Regions from separate parts of the Faecalibacterium sp. I3-3-33 genome, predicted to be linked through region 3. Evidence: a T-box and tRNA genes for the amino acid it is inferred to sense, from the RefSeq annotation. Region 3 holds a T-box; the other regions hold tRNA genes.
The links. A T-box is a leader RNA that pairs with one kind of tRNA and senses whether it is charged. The one in region 3 lies ahead of MTP39_RS10175 (valine--tRNA ligase), so its partner is inferred to be a tRNA-Val.
Positions count from the first base shown of each region.

Region 1: it encodes a tRNA-Val, which carries the amino acid that the T-box ahead of MTP39_RS10175 (valine--tRNA ligase) is inferred to sense. The anticodon was not compared.
Region 2: it encodes a tRNA-Val, which carries the amino acid that the T-box ahead of MTP39_RS10175 (valine--tRNA ligase) is inferred to sense. The anticodon was not compared.

Region 1 covers NZ_CP094469.1:562,697-567,162, reverse strand. Annotated here, with positions in the region: gene MTP39_RS02725 (GHKL domain-containing protein) at 1-872, opposite strand, end outside; gene MTP39_RS02720 (LytR/AlgR family response regulator transcription factor) at 869-1,579, opposite strand; tRNA gene MTP39_RS02715 (tRNA-Val) at 1,870-1,946, opposite strand; gene MTP39_RS02710 (FeoB-associated Cys-rich membrane protein) at 2,224-2,388, shown strand; gene MTP39_RS02705 (hypothetical protein) at 2,457-2,750, opposite strand; gene MTP39_RS02700 (XRE family transcriptional regulator) at 2,747-3,010, opposite strand; gene MTP39_RS02695 (LexA family protein) at 3,203-3,823, shown strand; gene MTP39_RS02690 (aspartate dehydrogenase) at 3,848-4,066, shown strand; gene tsaA (tRNA (N6-threonylcarbamoyladenosine(37)-N6)-methyltransferase TrmO) at 4,081-4,466, shown strand, end outside.
Region 2 covers NZ_CP094469.1:2,676,033-2,680,498, forward strand. Annotated here, with positions in the region: gene MTP39_RS12550 (ROK family protein) at 1-491, opposite strand, end outside; tRNA gene MTP39_RS12555 (tRNA-Val) at 1,285-1,360, opposite strand; gene MTP39_RS12560 (TetR/AcrR family transcriptional regulator) at 1,438-2,040, opposite strand; gene MTP39_RS12565 (efflux RND transporter permease subunit) at 2,306-4,405, shown strand; gene MTP39_RS12570 (hypothetical protein) at 4,412-4,466, shown strand, end outside.
Region 3 covers NZ_CP094469.1:2,155,810-2,160,275, reverse strand. Annotated here, with positions in the region: gene MTP39_RS10190 (glycosyltransferase family 2 protein) at 1-185, shown strand, start outside; gene MTP39_RS10185 (lipopolysaccharide biosynthesis protein) at 205-1,734, shown strand; gene MTP39_RS10180 (glycosyltransferase family 2 protein) at 1,731-2,717, shown strand; T-box leader at 2,753-2,982, shown strand; gene MTP39_RS10175 (valine--tRNA ligase) at 3,040-4,466, shown strand, end outside.

The sequences.
Region 1 (4,466 bases), 1.4 Mb from region 3:
TTCGCATCATAAAGGCGGGCTGCGCGCTCGGCCTCCTCGATGCGCTCTTGCGGCACCGCTTCGAGCGACAGCTTGCGGAGATCGGCGATCTGCACCTTCAGTTCATGGCAGCGCTTGTTGATGATCTGCACATTCTGCCGGGCGACCTGATACTGCTGACGCTGGCGCTCGTATAGCAGATTCAGCGCGTTCATTTCTTTTTCCATGGCAGATTTCTTGAACAGCTCTGTCTGGAAATACAATAACGTAAGAAAATAGAGCTGTCCGGTAACCAGCGTAGCCACCAGACTGGGCGGCCATGAATCGATAGAGGTATCGCTTAAAACCGCTGCCTGCACCATAAACAGGCTCCCAATAAAAAATGAACTGAATAACTGCCGGGGCCCGATATGGTATTCCCCCTTATAGGGAAGTTGCCGGGCAGGCAGTGCATACACCACCCCAAAGAATACCGCCCCGGACAGCAGCTGTACCAGAACCGCCCAAGGGGAAGTCATATTCAGCGGGTGCCCATGCCGGGAAAAATACAGCTCCAGAAAGCACCAGCCCTCGTAGGCGCACTGCGCGATGAGCAGACTCCACACCGCGCAGTACATCGCCCCTTTTTTATTGATATCCGTGCACAGGTAGATCATTCCACCCAGCAGCGCAAAAAAGGAAACATAAAGTACCAGCAGCAAGAGCTGCTGCTGCCACAGTGTTGTGGACTGTGCCAGTGGGTCCAGCAGCTGTGCCAGCAAAAGCAGTGGAAACAGCATCCCGCAGGCGCGCGCCCAGAAATGGGAACGATGCCGCAAGGGCAGACAAAAGACCAGCGCTGCACCCCAGCGCAGCAGCGCCCGGAGCAGGCTGTTCAGCAGGGATGTGGTCACAGCACACCTCCCATGTAGGACGCCACTGCGGTAAGAAAGGCCGTGCGCTGCCGCCGGCTGATCTCCAGCCGGTCGTCTTTCACAAGGGCAAAGTCGCTTTCAATGCCCTTGACGTAGGCTAAGTTAACCAGATAGCACTGGTTGCAGCGGACAAAATGGTACTCGGCAAGCTGCTTTTCGGCGCTTTGCAGGCTGGCGCGCACCGCAAATTCTCCTTTGGCGGTGTGGTAGTACAGCATCCGGCTGCGGGTCTCCAGATAATAGATATCCGCAGTGTCCAAAAGCTGGATGCCGCCGCCCGCCAGCTGCAGCACCACCTGCCCGCCTCTGCGCCGCTGCACCCGCTGGATGGCGCGGGAGAGCTTTGTGCAGAACTGATAATAATTCACCGGTTTCAGCACATAATCCAGCGCGTCCACCTCGTACCCCCGGATGGCGTACTGCGCCATGTTGGTCACAAAGACCAGCACCACCTCCGCGTCCACCGCCCGGATGGCTTCGGCAGCGGCAAAACCGTCCAGCCGGGGCATCTCCACATCCATAAAAATGATGTCGAACCCCGGCGTATAGTGTTCTGCAATCTCGGAGCCGTCCGCAATGAGGCTGATCTCCACCTGTAACCCCTGCTCCTCGGCATATTGCCGAACGAACCGGTTCAGGCATTCCCGCGTTTCCTCCTGATCTTCCACGATTGCGATCCTGAACATCCTGCACCCACCTTCTCTCTGCGTCTGATCGCCGTATCACTCTTTTTATTGAAACATACTTTTCCGTGAAATGCAATGGAAAACCTTTGTTTGAAACGAGGTTGTTTTTAGACGCCTGTCTTGTAGGGGCGGCCAAGTTCGCACAAAGCAAGCTTCCTTCTGCAAAGCAAAAAGGCAGGATACCATCACTACGATGATACCCTGCCTTTGCTCGTTTATCGCTTTGTTGCGCCAGTATGATAAACAAAAAAAACGTACCCAAACCCTTGCAGGTTCGAGTACGAACTGTATGGTGGAGAATTAGGGACTCGAACCCCAGACCCCCTGCGTGTGATGCAGGTGCTCTAACCAGCTGAGCTAATCCTCCATATTCGCTTGTGTTGTGCGCTCCGAACTGGAACGTGATTATTATAGCACGGCCTTTGCCGAAATGCAAGCCCTAATTTGAAAAACTTTTACTTTTTTCGAAACACTTTCCTTCCCAGCAAAAACGCCATGCCGGGTGCCGGGCGTGCAACATTACCGCCGGGCAGCTGCACCGGCTGCGCCCTGCACAAAAAATGTGCGGCAGGCTGTTGCTCTTTGCCTGCAAATCGTGTATACTTGGGGGCAGAAAGCTGCATAAGAGAAATCGAGGGATGTATATGCTGACACTTCGCGGGATCATCACGCTGGTAATATTGGCTGTGCTGTTTGCGCTGGCTGTGGTCTGGATCTCCAGACAGGGCGGCTGGAAGGGCGAGGGCTGCAACGGCAACTGCGCTTCCTGCCACAGCCATTGCGAGGACCCGGACGCCAAGAAGAAATAACCCAAACAGGGCTGCTGCACGAAACACGGTGCAGCAGCCCTGTTTTATGTTTTTTCACGGTTATTTGCTCAGAACGCACCGCGCTGGGCGGCATAGACGGCGATGGTGCTCAAAAGATCCTGCAGCGCCTTCTGGTAGGTGGTGCGGCCGATGTGCAGCTGCTCTAAGATCTCGTCCTCCGGGCGCTGCTCAAAAAAACGCATCCGCAGCAGGTCTGCCCGCATGGGGTCGTGCACCTGATAGTAGTCGATGCCTTCATCAATGGCGCTTTGCCAGCGGCGGTTTTCTGGCGTGCGCGCCCAGTGGCGCTCGCCGTACTTGCGCAGGGCGTTCCGGGTCAAGTCGCGTTGTTCCTGCGTCACTGGCGCTTCCCCCTTTTGGGCAGCTCCAGCACCGCACTGCGCGAAAACCGGTTCTCGGCATCGAAAAAGCAGGCGTCCCGCTCGGCCATCGTCAGCCCAAGCATAGTGGAAAGCCGTTCTGCTTCGTCCAGCTTGAATTGAGTCTCGCCCAGCAGCTTGTGCCGCAGGGTGTTGCTGCTGATGTGCAGCACACTGGCCACATATTGCAGCTTGTAGCCACTGTCTTGGATGTAAGTGTAGATCAGGTTTGTGTTTGCCATGGCTTCGCTCCTTTTTTGTAGTTCACCGCATTTGCAACAATCATTGGTTGTATTATACTCTGTTGTTGATTAACTGTCAACCTGCAATTTCCAAAACGCTCTGTAATTGTTGATTTTCAGGAAATTTTCTGCTATACTCAAAGCAGAAAGCCGCGTTTCACACTACAACCCATAGTTTTCAGGAGAACTGTCATGTCCGATCTATCTACCCGTGTCCGTCTGCGCCGGGAGCAGCTGGGCCTTTCGCAGCAGGAGCTTGCCCGGCGCATGGGCTACCGCTCCCGTTCCTCCATCACCAAACTAGAAAAAGGCATCAACGACCTGCCCCAATCCAAGGTAGAGGAGCTGGCACAGGCGCTGGAGACCACCCCCGCTGCTCTGCTGGGGCTGGACGCACCCTGCGCCTGCCCCCCGGGCTTTGAGCCGCTGCCTGCCATGGTGCAGGTACCGCTGATTGGCTCCATCGCCTGCGGCACCCCCATCACCGCCGAGCAGAATATTGAGTGCTATATCGGGGTGCCCGCCGCGTGGCACGCAGATTTTGCCCTGACCTGCCACGGCGACAGTATGTCTCCCACAATATGCAACGGAGACATCGTTTGCATCCGCTGCCAGCCCGAGGTGGAGCAGGGCGAGATCGCCGCCGTGCGGGTGGGCGAGGAAGCCACCCTCAAGCACTTCCACCGGCAGGGCGATGCCGTGATGCTGCTGGCAGACAACGCCGCCGTCTGCCCGCCCATGTTCTACGCCGGAGAGCAGCTTTCGGAGCTGCACATTGAAGGCAAGGCCGTGGGGCTTTGCCGCGGCCTATAAGATAAGGAAAGAAAGGAGCAGCCCGTGTTCGGCAAAAAGAAAGCGTTCCCCGCTTACGACCCCGCCGCCCAGAAGCCAGTGCTGCGGTGCAGCATCTGCACTGGGGAGCAGGTGGCCGGGTTTCAGGATCTGCACACCGGCCATTTTACCGAGGTGCAGCTGATCCGCAGCCCGCAGGAATTGCAGTCCTTCCGCAGCCGGTACGGCATCCCCGCCGACTGCCCTATTGAAAAGATCTATTGAGCAAGGAGTTCATCATGCAGCAGGCATCCGAAGCCATGACCCTGAAGGTCATTGCCCATATCCACACCGCCTTTCCCACCAAGTTCGGCATCCCGCGTCAGAGCGGGCTGGTAGAAGAGCTGCGGGGTGAGATCATCTTTACCCCGGAATACCGCAACCCCGATGCTCTGCGCGGACTGGAGGATTTCAGCCACATCTGGCTGGTATGGCAGTTTTCCGGCGCGGTGCGGGAAAGCTGGTCCCCCACCGTGCGCCCGCCGCGCCTTGGCGGCAACACCCGGGTGGGCGTGTTTGCCACCCGGTCGCCCTTCCGGCCGAACCCTCTGGGACTTTCCAGCGTAAAGCTGGAAGCTATTGAGCAGCGCCAGGACGTTGGGCCGGTGCTCATCGTGCGCGGTGC
Region 2 (4,466 bases), 520 kb from region 3:
TCATCGAGTTCAAAATATGCTTCTATTATTTCTGTAATAACATCAGAAATTACATCTTGTAGAGATGATGATTCAAAGCAGAAATATAATTCATTTGGTTCCACCGTGCGCCCTTTTGATATTTTGTACTGCTGACTCTTATCAATTAAATATTTAACTTTATTCATGGAAAAACAACTTGACATCTTTTGCATTTCCATATGTGACAACATATTAAACTGCGCATCGCAGAAAACAGCCTTGATTTCTCGTGTCCCTACTGAAACACCCAGAAAGTAGCCTTGGTTACATACAATTGCTTCTTCATCATTTTTTATATCTGAATCTTTTCGTATGTTTCCTGACTCTTGCAATTGCAAAAATACCTTTTTTACAGTTGGCCACGATAAGCCACTATATGTCTCAAGTATTGATCTATCTGATGATTCCGATCTCCGAATTGCATCTAGAACAGCAAAATCTGTTCCATTAAGCTCATCAAAGCCCTTCATAAGAGTGTCTCCTTCGATTTAATGAAAATATGCGATCTGACAAAATTGTATATTATATAATACCATAATTCTAGAGAAAAAGTCAATCGAGGCAATCTACTTTTTCGTTTTTTATCAAACAAAATCATTCTAAAAATCGAACGTATCGATTTTTTTGGTTGAGCCTTTTGTGTTTTTTGCCGAAAACTGTGTTGCATTTTCGTTTAGGCTGCCTATAGACAAATCACCACAGATTTGATATTTTATTAACAGAAACACATAAGGGGGGTTTAATTATGCTGTACATTTAATGAGGGGGACATCTAAGCCCCCAAAGATAAGTCATATGTAACAAATCATCGGACAATGAAAGGGGCTCGACCAGTATGAAAAAGAAGCAATACGTTCTTAGTGTCCTTTGTCTCGCTTTGATGATTAAGGCAAGTTCATCACCTATTGTAGTAAACCTGAACAATAGTTCTCCCTCGGACATTAACATTACTTTGCCTAATAGTGAAATTTCTGATTCAACATCGTCAATTGATGCAGATTGACGCATTCTAAATATACTACGGCCTACCACAGCTTTTGTGGTAGGCTTTTTTATTAGCTCAGTTCGAAACTATCAGCTATATTGGTGGTGCCAAGATTAAAATATATTATATCAAAGGCAGGATACTACCGTCATGGTGATACCCTGCCTTTGTTCGTTCTTGTTTACCGTTCCGAGTAGTCCTTCCGCAGAACCTCCGATAAACAAAAAAACGTACCCGAACCCTTTCTCGTAAAGAATCGGGTTCGAGTACGAACTGTTTGGTGGACGGTACAGGACTCGAACCTGTGACCTCCTGCACGTCAAGCAGATGCTCTACCAGCTGAGCTAACCGTCCATGTCATATCGACTTGGATAGTTTACCACAGCTTTTTGCAAAAAGCAAGACCTTTTATGCTTTTTATGCGTTCTTTTTTACTTTTCCGGCGAAAGTGCCCGGCGAATGATATCGTACAGCACCGGCTTCATGGCGTCGATGTTGTCCGGCTTGCCCTCCAGAATGCTGGAATAGCACACCGACATACACATACTGCCAAGGGCGGTGATGCGCTGGTAGACCTCCCGCTCACTACGTCCGGCCATCTCCGGGCTGGAAAGCACAATGGCCAGCAGCTTGCGCATCAGGGGCTCGGCTTCCCTGCTGGCTTCGATTTGGTCCAGCCCGGGCCAGACGAAGTTGCGCTCCAGAAACCGCAGCACCAGCACATCCTGCCGCAAAGCCTCGATGATATGGTCGATGACGAACACTACCTGCGCGGTAAAGTCGGGCAGCTCGGGGTGCTGCTCGACCGCAAGGCAGGCATCGCTCAGCAGCTGGTAGCTCACCCGCCCCAGCAGCGCCTGCATCACCGCGCCCTTATCCTGAAAATACAGATAAAACGTGCCTTTGCCCACCTTTGCCCGGCTGGTGATATCCTCCACGCTGGTCTTGGCGGTGCCCCGCTCCAGAAACAGCTCGTAGGCTGCATCCAGCAGGGCGCGGCGCTTTTCCTGTTTCTTACCTTCCACGGTGCTCATGCTCTGGGTAGATTCCTCTTTTCTCTAAATTCAGACGCAGGTATGTGCTGCGTCCGGTCTGCGTACCTTAGTTTAGCAGTCCTTGGCCGTTTGTGCAAGCCCGGTTTGCTATACAATTTTTTGCAAGTGATAAAAAAACTGACTTTCAGTCACTTTTCCTGCTTGACACACTGTCCGGGGTGGATATAATAGTGTTTGCCCGGAAGATGACCGACAGTCAGTTTTGCGGACATTCCCAATCAACTTTCTATTCTGGAGGGTTCTCATGAAAAAGATCGCACAAGGCATCGTGCGTCTGCGCAAGCTGATCTTAACAGTGGCCGTGCTGCTGTTGATTCCTTCCGCAATCGGCGCCATTGCCACCCGCATCAATTATGACATCCTCACCTACCTGCCGCAGGATCTGGACTCCATGATCGGCGAGGTAGCCCTTGAGGACGATTTCCATCTGGCCTCCACCGGTATGATCACGGTAGAGGGCCTGCCAACCAATGAACTCATCGCCATGAAAAAGGAGATAGAAGCCGTGCCCGGCGTCACCCAGACCTTCTGGCTCAGCGATGTGATCGACCCCAACATCCCCACCGCCATGCTGCCTGCCGATGTGCAGCAGTTCATGTTCGGCAAAAACGATTCCACCATGCTGATCGTCCGTTTTGACGCCCCCAGTGCCAGCGACGAGACCATGGAAGCCGTCAAGCAGATCGAAAAGCTGCTGCGTAAGGACTGCTTCTTCGGCGGCATGAGCGTCATTCTGCAGGACACCAAGGCGCTGGTCAATCAGGAAATGCCCCTGTACATCCTGATCGCCGTGGGCGCCAGCCTGCTGGTGCTGTTCCTCTCGCTGGAAAGCACCCTCACCCCGCTGCTGTTCATGCTGGGTCTGCTGTTCCCCATCGCGTACAACTTCGGCACCAACATCTTTTTGGGGCAGATCAGCTACATCACCGAGGCGCTTGCTACCGTGCTGCAGCTGGGCGTTACGATGGACTTCTCCATCTTCCTGCTGCACCGCTATGAGGAAGAAAAGGAGCTGCGCTCCTCCAATGAGGAGGCCATGACCAGCGCTATCTGCAAGACCATGACCTCCATCTCCGCTTCCAGCCTGACCACCATTGCAGGCTTCCTTGCACTGTGCGCCATGCGTCTGACGCTGGGCCGCGATATCGGCCTTGTCATGGCAAAGGGCGTGGCACTGGGCGTCATCTGCACCGTGGTCATCCTGCCCTCTTTGATCCTTACCTTTGATAAGTGGGTGGAAAAATACAAGCATCGCACCGTTATCCCCCGGCTGACCAAGCTGAGCTACTTTGTTTCCAAGCATTCCGTGCCCATCGTGGTCGTGTTTATCCTCATCCTCATCCCCTTTGCCATTGCGCAGAACAAGACCAGCGTGTACTACACCCTGTTCGACTCTCTGCCCCAGGACTTGACCGGCATCGTGGGCACCAACAAGCTGGGCGAGGACTTCGGCATGACTACCAGCCACTTCATTCTGGTGCATGACGATCTGACCGCCACGCAGGTGTCCGACCTGTGCGACGAGTTGAAGGACGTGGATGGTATCACGCAGGTAGTAAGTCTGGATTCCATTACCGGCCCCGGCTTTGACACCGAGCTGCTGCCCGACAGCGTGATGGAGATTCTGCAGTCCGGCGGCTACAAGCTGATTTTGGCCAACAGCTCCTACAAGACCGGCACGGATGCCATCAACAGCCAGCTGGACGAGATGATCGGCCTGATCAAAAATGTAGATCCCGAGGGCGTCATCACCGGTGAAGGCGCCATGACCAAAGACCTGATCGAGGTGGCAGACGTGGACTTCAAGAACGTCAACGTCTGGTCGATCATGGCCGTTCTGGTCATCATCGCCATCTCCTTCAAGAGCCTGTCCATCCCGGTGCTGCTGGTCGCCAGCATCGAAGCCGCAATTGCCATCAACATGGGCATCCCGTACTTTACCGGTACACAGCTGCCCTTCATCGCCAGCATCGTTATCGGCACCATCCAGCTGGGCGCTACCGTGGACTACTCCATCCTGATGACCACCCGTTATCACGAGGAGCGTGCCTTTGGCCGCACCCCCAAGGAAGCTGCCCAGCAGTCGCTGGAGCATTGCAGTCAGTCCATCCTGACCAGTGGCCTGACCTTCTTTGCCGCTACGGTCGGCGTGGCAGCCATCAGTAAGATGGAGCTGCTGCGGAGCATCTGCCTGCTGATCTCCCGCGGCGCTCTGATCAGTATGCTGGTCATTCTGGTGGTGCTGCCCGCCGCCCTGATGCTGTGTGACTGGATCATCCGCCACACCACCCTGAAGTGGATGGTGCCTGAATCTGCCAACGCCAAAAAGTCTGAAAAGGAGTAATGCGTTATGAAAAAATCGCTTCGTTTCGCCAGTGCGGCGCTGGCAGTTGCCCTCGCCGCCA
Region 3 (4,466 bases):
TGTACCGGCAGCTGCCCCCGGCGCTGCGCAAAGCGCCCCGCAGCCGTGAAATGCTGCGGATGCAGTTTGAGGTGGTCAACCACACCCGGCGGTACTGCGCCGTTCCGGGCGGGCTTTGGCTGCAAAGCTGGCTGCTGTGGCACTTTCCGCAGACATACAGTCGGCTGCGGGACATGAAGGGCTGAGAAGGAGAACAAAATTCGTATGAGAACGCGCTATACGCTTATCAATATGCTGGTCAATATCGGCGGGCAATTTTTTACGATGCTGCTCTCCTTTATCAACCGGATGGTGTTCATCCACTGCCTTTCGGCTGCCTATCTGGGCGTCAGTGGTCTGTTTACCGATGTGCTCAGTATCCTTAATTTTGCGGAGCTGGGCATCGGTACGGCTATGGTGTTCAGTATGTACGAACCGGCAGCCCGGGACGACGAGCAGAAACTGGCGCGGCTAATGAACCTGTATAAGTGGATGTACCGGGCGGTGGCGGCTTCGGTGCTGCTATTTGGGCTGGTGTTGCTGCCGTTTCTGCCCCACCTCATCAAGGGCGGCGAGGGCATTGAGAATATCCCCCTGATCTACATGATGTATGTGCTCGGTTCAGCAAGCTCCTATCTGCTGAACTATAAAAGCTCTATCTATCAGGCCTATCAGAAAAGTTATATCTGCACCGGTTGGGTTCTGGTGTGCGAGTGCATACGCACCATCGTGCAGATCGTGGCATTGCTGCTGACGGGCAACTTTATCCTGTACCTTGCCATCCAGCTGGTGGTGCAGTTCATACCCAATATTATGATCTCCCGCATGGTGGATAAGGAATTTCCCTACCTGAAGGAATGCCGGGAACTGCCGGAAAGGGAGGAGCGGAACGGCATCCTGAAAAACATCGGCGCCATGAGTATGCATAAGCTGGCGATCGTCATCGTGCGCAACACGGACAGCCTGCTGATGTCCTCCTTCATCGGGCTGGCAACGGTGGGTATCTACTCCAATTACCGGCTGGTGCTCAACGCGCTGAACAACCTGATGACCAAAGTCGTCACAGCCTTTTCCGGCAGCGTGGGCAACTTTGCAGCGCTGGAAAACTCTGACCGGCTGTATCGGGTGTATAAAGAGATGGATTTTCTCTTTTTTGTGCTGTCCGGCTACCTGACCGGCGGGCTGATGATGCTGTTCAACCCCTTGATCGCCCTGCTGTTTGGCAGGGAATACTGTTTCCCGATGACGACCGTGACGATCATCGTGGTGGAATTTTACATCACGCGGATGCGGCAGACGAACCTGCTGTTCCGGGAGGTCATGGGGCTGTTCTGGAACGACCGCTATAAGGCTGTGGCAGAGTCTGTTATCAATCTGGTGGTCTCCCTTGTGTTGGTGCAGCGTTACGGCGTGACCGGCATTATCGGGGGCACCATCATCAGCACGCTGTGCACCTGTGCGTGGATAGAGCCTTATATCTTTTTGAAATACGGCGTTCAGGAGGAATGGCAGCAGAAATACCGGGCCTACTTTGCGGAGTATCTGAAGCGGCTGCTGCTTACGGCGGCGGTCTCGGCGGCAGCAATGCTCTGGGTGCAGCGGTTCCCGGTAGGCAACTTTGGTGTTTTTATTCTGGACGGTGTGCTTTACACAGCCGTGTTCGTAGGGCTGATCGTGCTGGTCTATCATGGCAGTGCGGAGTATGCAGCGCTGAAGCAGCGCGGGTTGGAGATCTTGAAAAGGAGAGCGGGATGAATACGGAAAAAAGCCCCCTGATCTCGGTGATCGTACCGGTCTACAAGGTGGAAAAGTATCTGGCGGCGTGTCTGGACAGCCTGCTGGCGCAGACATATCAGAATTTTGAACTGATCGTTGTGAACGATGGCTCGCCGGACGGCTGCTGGCAGATCATGCAGCGCTATGCGGCGCAGGATGCCCGGGTGCGCATTTTCAACAAAGAAAACGGCGGGGTGTCCTCGGCACGCAATTTTGGGCTGGATGTGGCAAGGGGCGAGTACATCGGCTTTGTGGATTCCGATGACCTTGTGCTGCCGCAGTATCTGGAATGGCTGTACGATGCTTTGTGCAGCTGCGGCACCCGCATAGCCATGTGCCGCTACCGCAGCATACAGGAAAACGAGACCCTGTGGACGGTAACGGAATATCCGGCACCGCAGAGGATCACGGCGGAAAACTACTCGTGGATGCGGGAATGGAGCGGCGGGCACTGCTGGCGGATGCTGACCCACCGGGAACTGCTGCAGGATATCCGCTTTGACCCGGCGCTGTTCTACGGGGAGGATGCTCTGTTTTTTGTGACAGAATTTCTCAAGGCGGGCAGTATGGCGTTTTTGAACTGCCCGCTCTATGCCTACCTTGAACGTCCGAGCTCTGCCGTGCGGCAGGAGCCGAGCCTGCGTTTTTACACGGCGGCTCTGGCATGGGAACGGGTCTGGCAGCTGGTAAAGGGGCAGCCGGAGCCCTTCCGCAGCACTACGGAGCAGCGCTGCATCATGTCCTGCGCCGAGGTGTATTTCCGGCTGGTCAACCAGCCGGAGCGGGACCCGGAAAAGGAAAAAACACTGCTGGAGCTGGCAAAGACGCACCGCCGCGCTGCATGGAAGATCCCGTCAGAGCACAAAAGCCAGAAGCTGCAAGCGCTGATGGTGAGCTACTGTCCACATCTGGGTGCAAGGGTGTGGAAGCTGGTGCGTTGGGTGAAAGGTTTGAAAAACTGATTGACAAATCCCACAAAAAACGCTATATTCTTTTTATAAATGCGTTGAAAAAGAGTGTGCATCGTCTGGAGCCGCACAGAGAGCCGGGGGCAGCTGAAAACCCGGCGGGATACCGGCGGGGCACTGTCACTTTGGAGCAGAAGCGGTGAGCTTTGCCGGTAAGCCGCTTTCGGGTCTGCCCTACGTTACAGGGGCATCAAGGGGCGCGGAGCTTTCCGCGCAATTTGGGTGGTACCGCGGTTATGTATTTACAGCCGTCCCATGGAACGCTCCGTGGGGCGGCTTTTTGCGTCCCACTTCATCAAATTTTTGGGAGGACACTATGAAAGAGCTTGCAAAGCAGTACGATCCCAGTCAGGTGGAAGATCGTATCTACCAGTTCTGGCTGGACGGCGGCTACTTCCACACGAAGGCCGATCCGGACAAGAAACCTTATACCATCGTCATGCCGCCGCCGAACGTTACCGGTCAGCTGCACATGGGTCATGCGGTGGATAACACCATGCAGGACATCCTTATCCGCACCAAGCGGATGCAGGGCTATGCCGCCCTGTGGGTGCCCGGCACCGACCACGCTTCCATTGCTACCGAAGCCAAGGTGGTGGAGGCTATGCGCGCCGAGGGCCTGACCAAGGAAATGGTCGGCCGTGACGGTTTTCTGGAGCGCGCATGGGCATGGAAGACCAAGTACGGCAACCGCATCGTCAGCCAGCTGAAAAAGCTGGGCAGCAGCTGCGACTGGGAGCGCGAGCGCTTTACCATGGACGAGGGCTGCTCTGAGGCTGTCAAGGAAGTGTTTGTGCGCCTGTACGACAAGGGGCTGATCTACCGCGGCAACCGCATGGTCAACTGGTGCCCCCACTGCAACACCTCCATCTCCGACGCTGAGGTGGAGTACGAGGAGAAGGACGGCAGCTTCTGGCATCTGCTGTACCCGGTCAAGGAGACCGGCGAGATGCTGGAGCTGGCTACCACCCGCCCCGAGACCATGCTGGGTGATACTGCTGTGGCCATCAACGGCGAGGATCCCCGCTACGCCCATCTGCACGGCTGCCATGTGGTGCTGCCCCTGCTGAACAAGGAGATCCCCATCGTCTGCGATGAGCACGCCGATATGACCAAGGGCACCGGTGTCGTGAAGATCACCCCCGCCCACGACCCCAACGACTTTGAAGTCGGTCTGCGCCACGACCTGCCCATCGTGCGCGTGTTTACCTACGACGGCCACATGACCGGCGCTGCCGACAAGGCTGCCGCCGATGCTCTGTTTGCCGCCGGCAAGAACACCGTCAACGAGCCTCAGGTGCTGGACTGCGGCAAGTACGCCGGCATGACCACGCTGGAAGCCCGCAAGGCTATTCTGGCCGACCTGAAGGAGGGCGGTTTCCTGAAGGAGATCGAGCCCCTCAAGCACGAGGTGGGCACCTGCTATCGCTGCCACTCCACCATCGAGCCGATGATCTCCAAGCAGTGGTTCGTCAAGATGGAGCCGCTGGCAAAGCCCGCCATCGAGAGCGTGGAGAAGGGCGAGATCAAGTTTGTGCCCGAGCGCTTTACCAAGAACTATATGAACTGGATGAAGAACACCCGCGACTGGTGCATCAGCCGCCAGCTGTGGTGGGGTCACCAGATCCCGGCTTGGTACTGCGACGACTGCGGCGAGACCGTGGTGGCAAAGTCCGCTCCCTGCAGCTGCCCCAAGTGCGGCAGCGCAAAGCTGACGCAGGACCCCGACACGCTGGATACCTG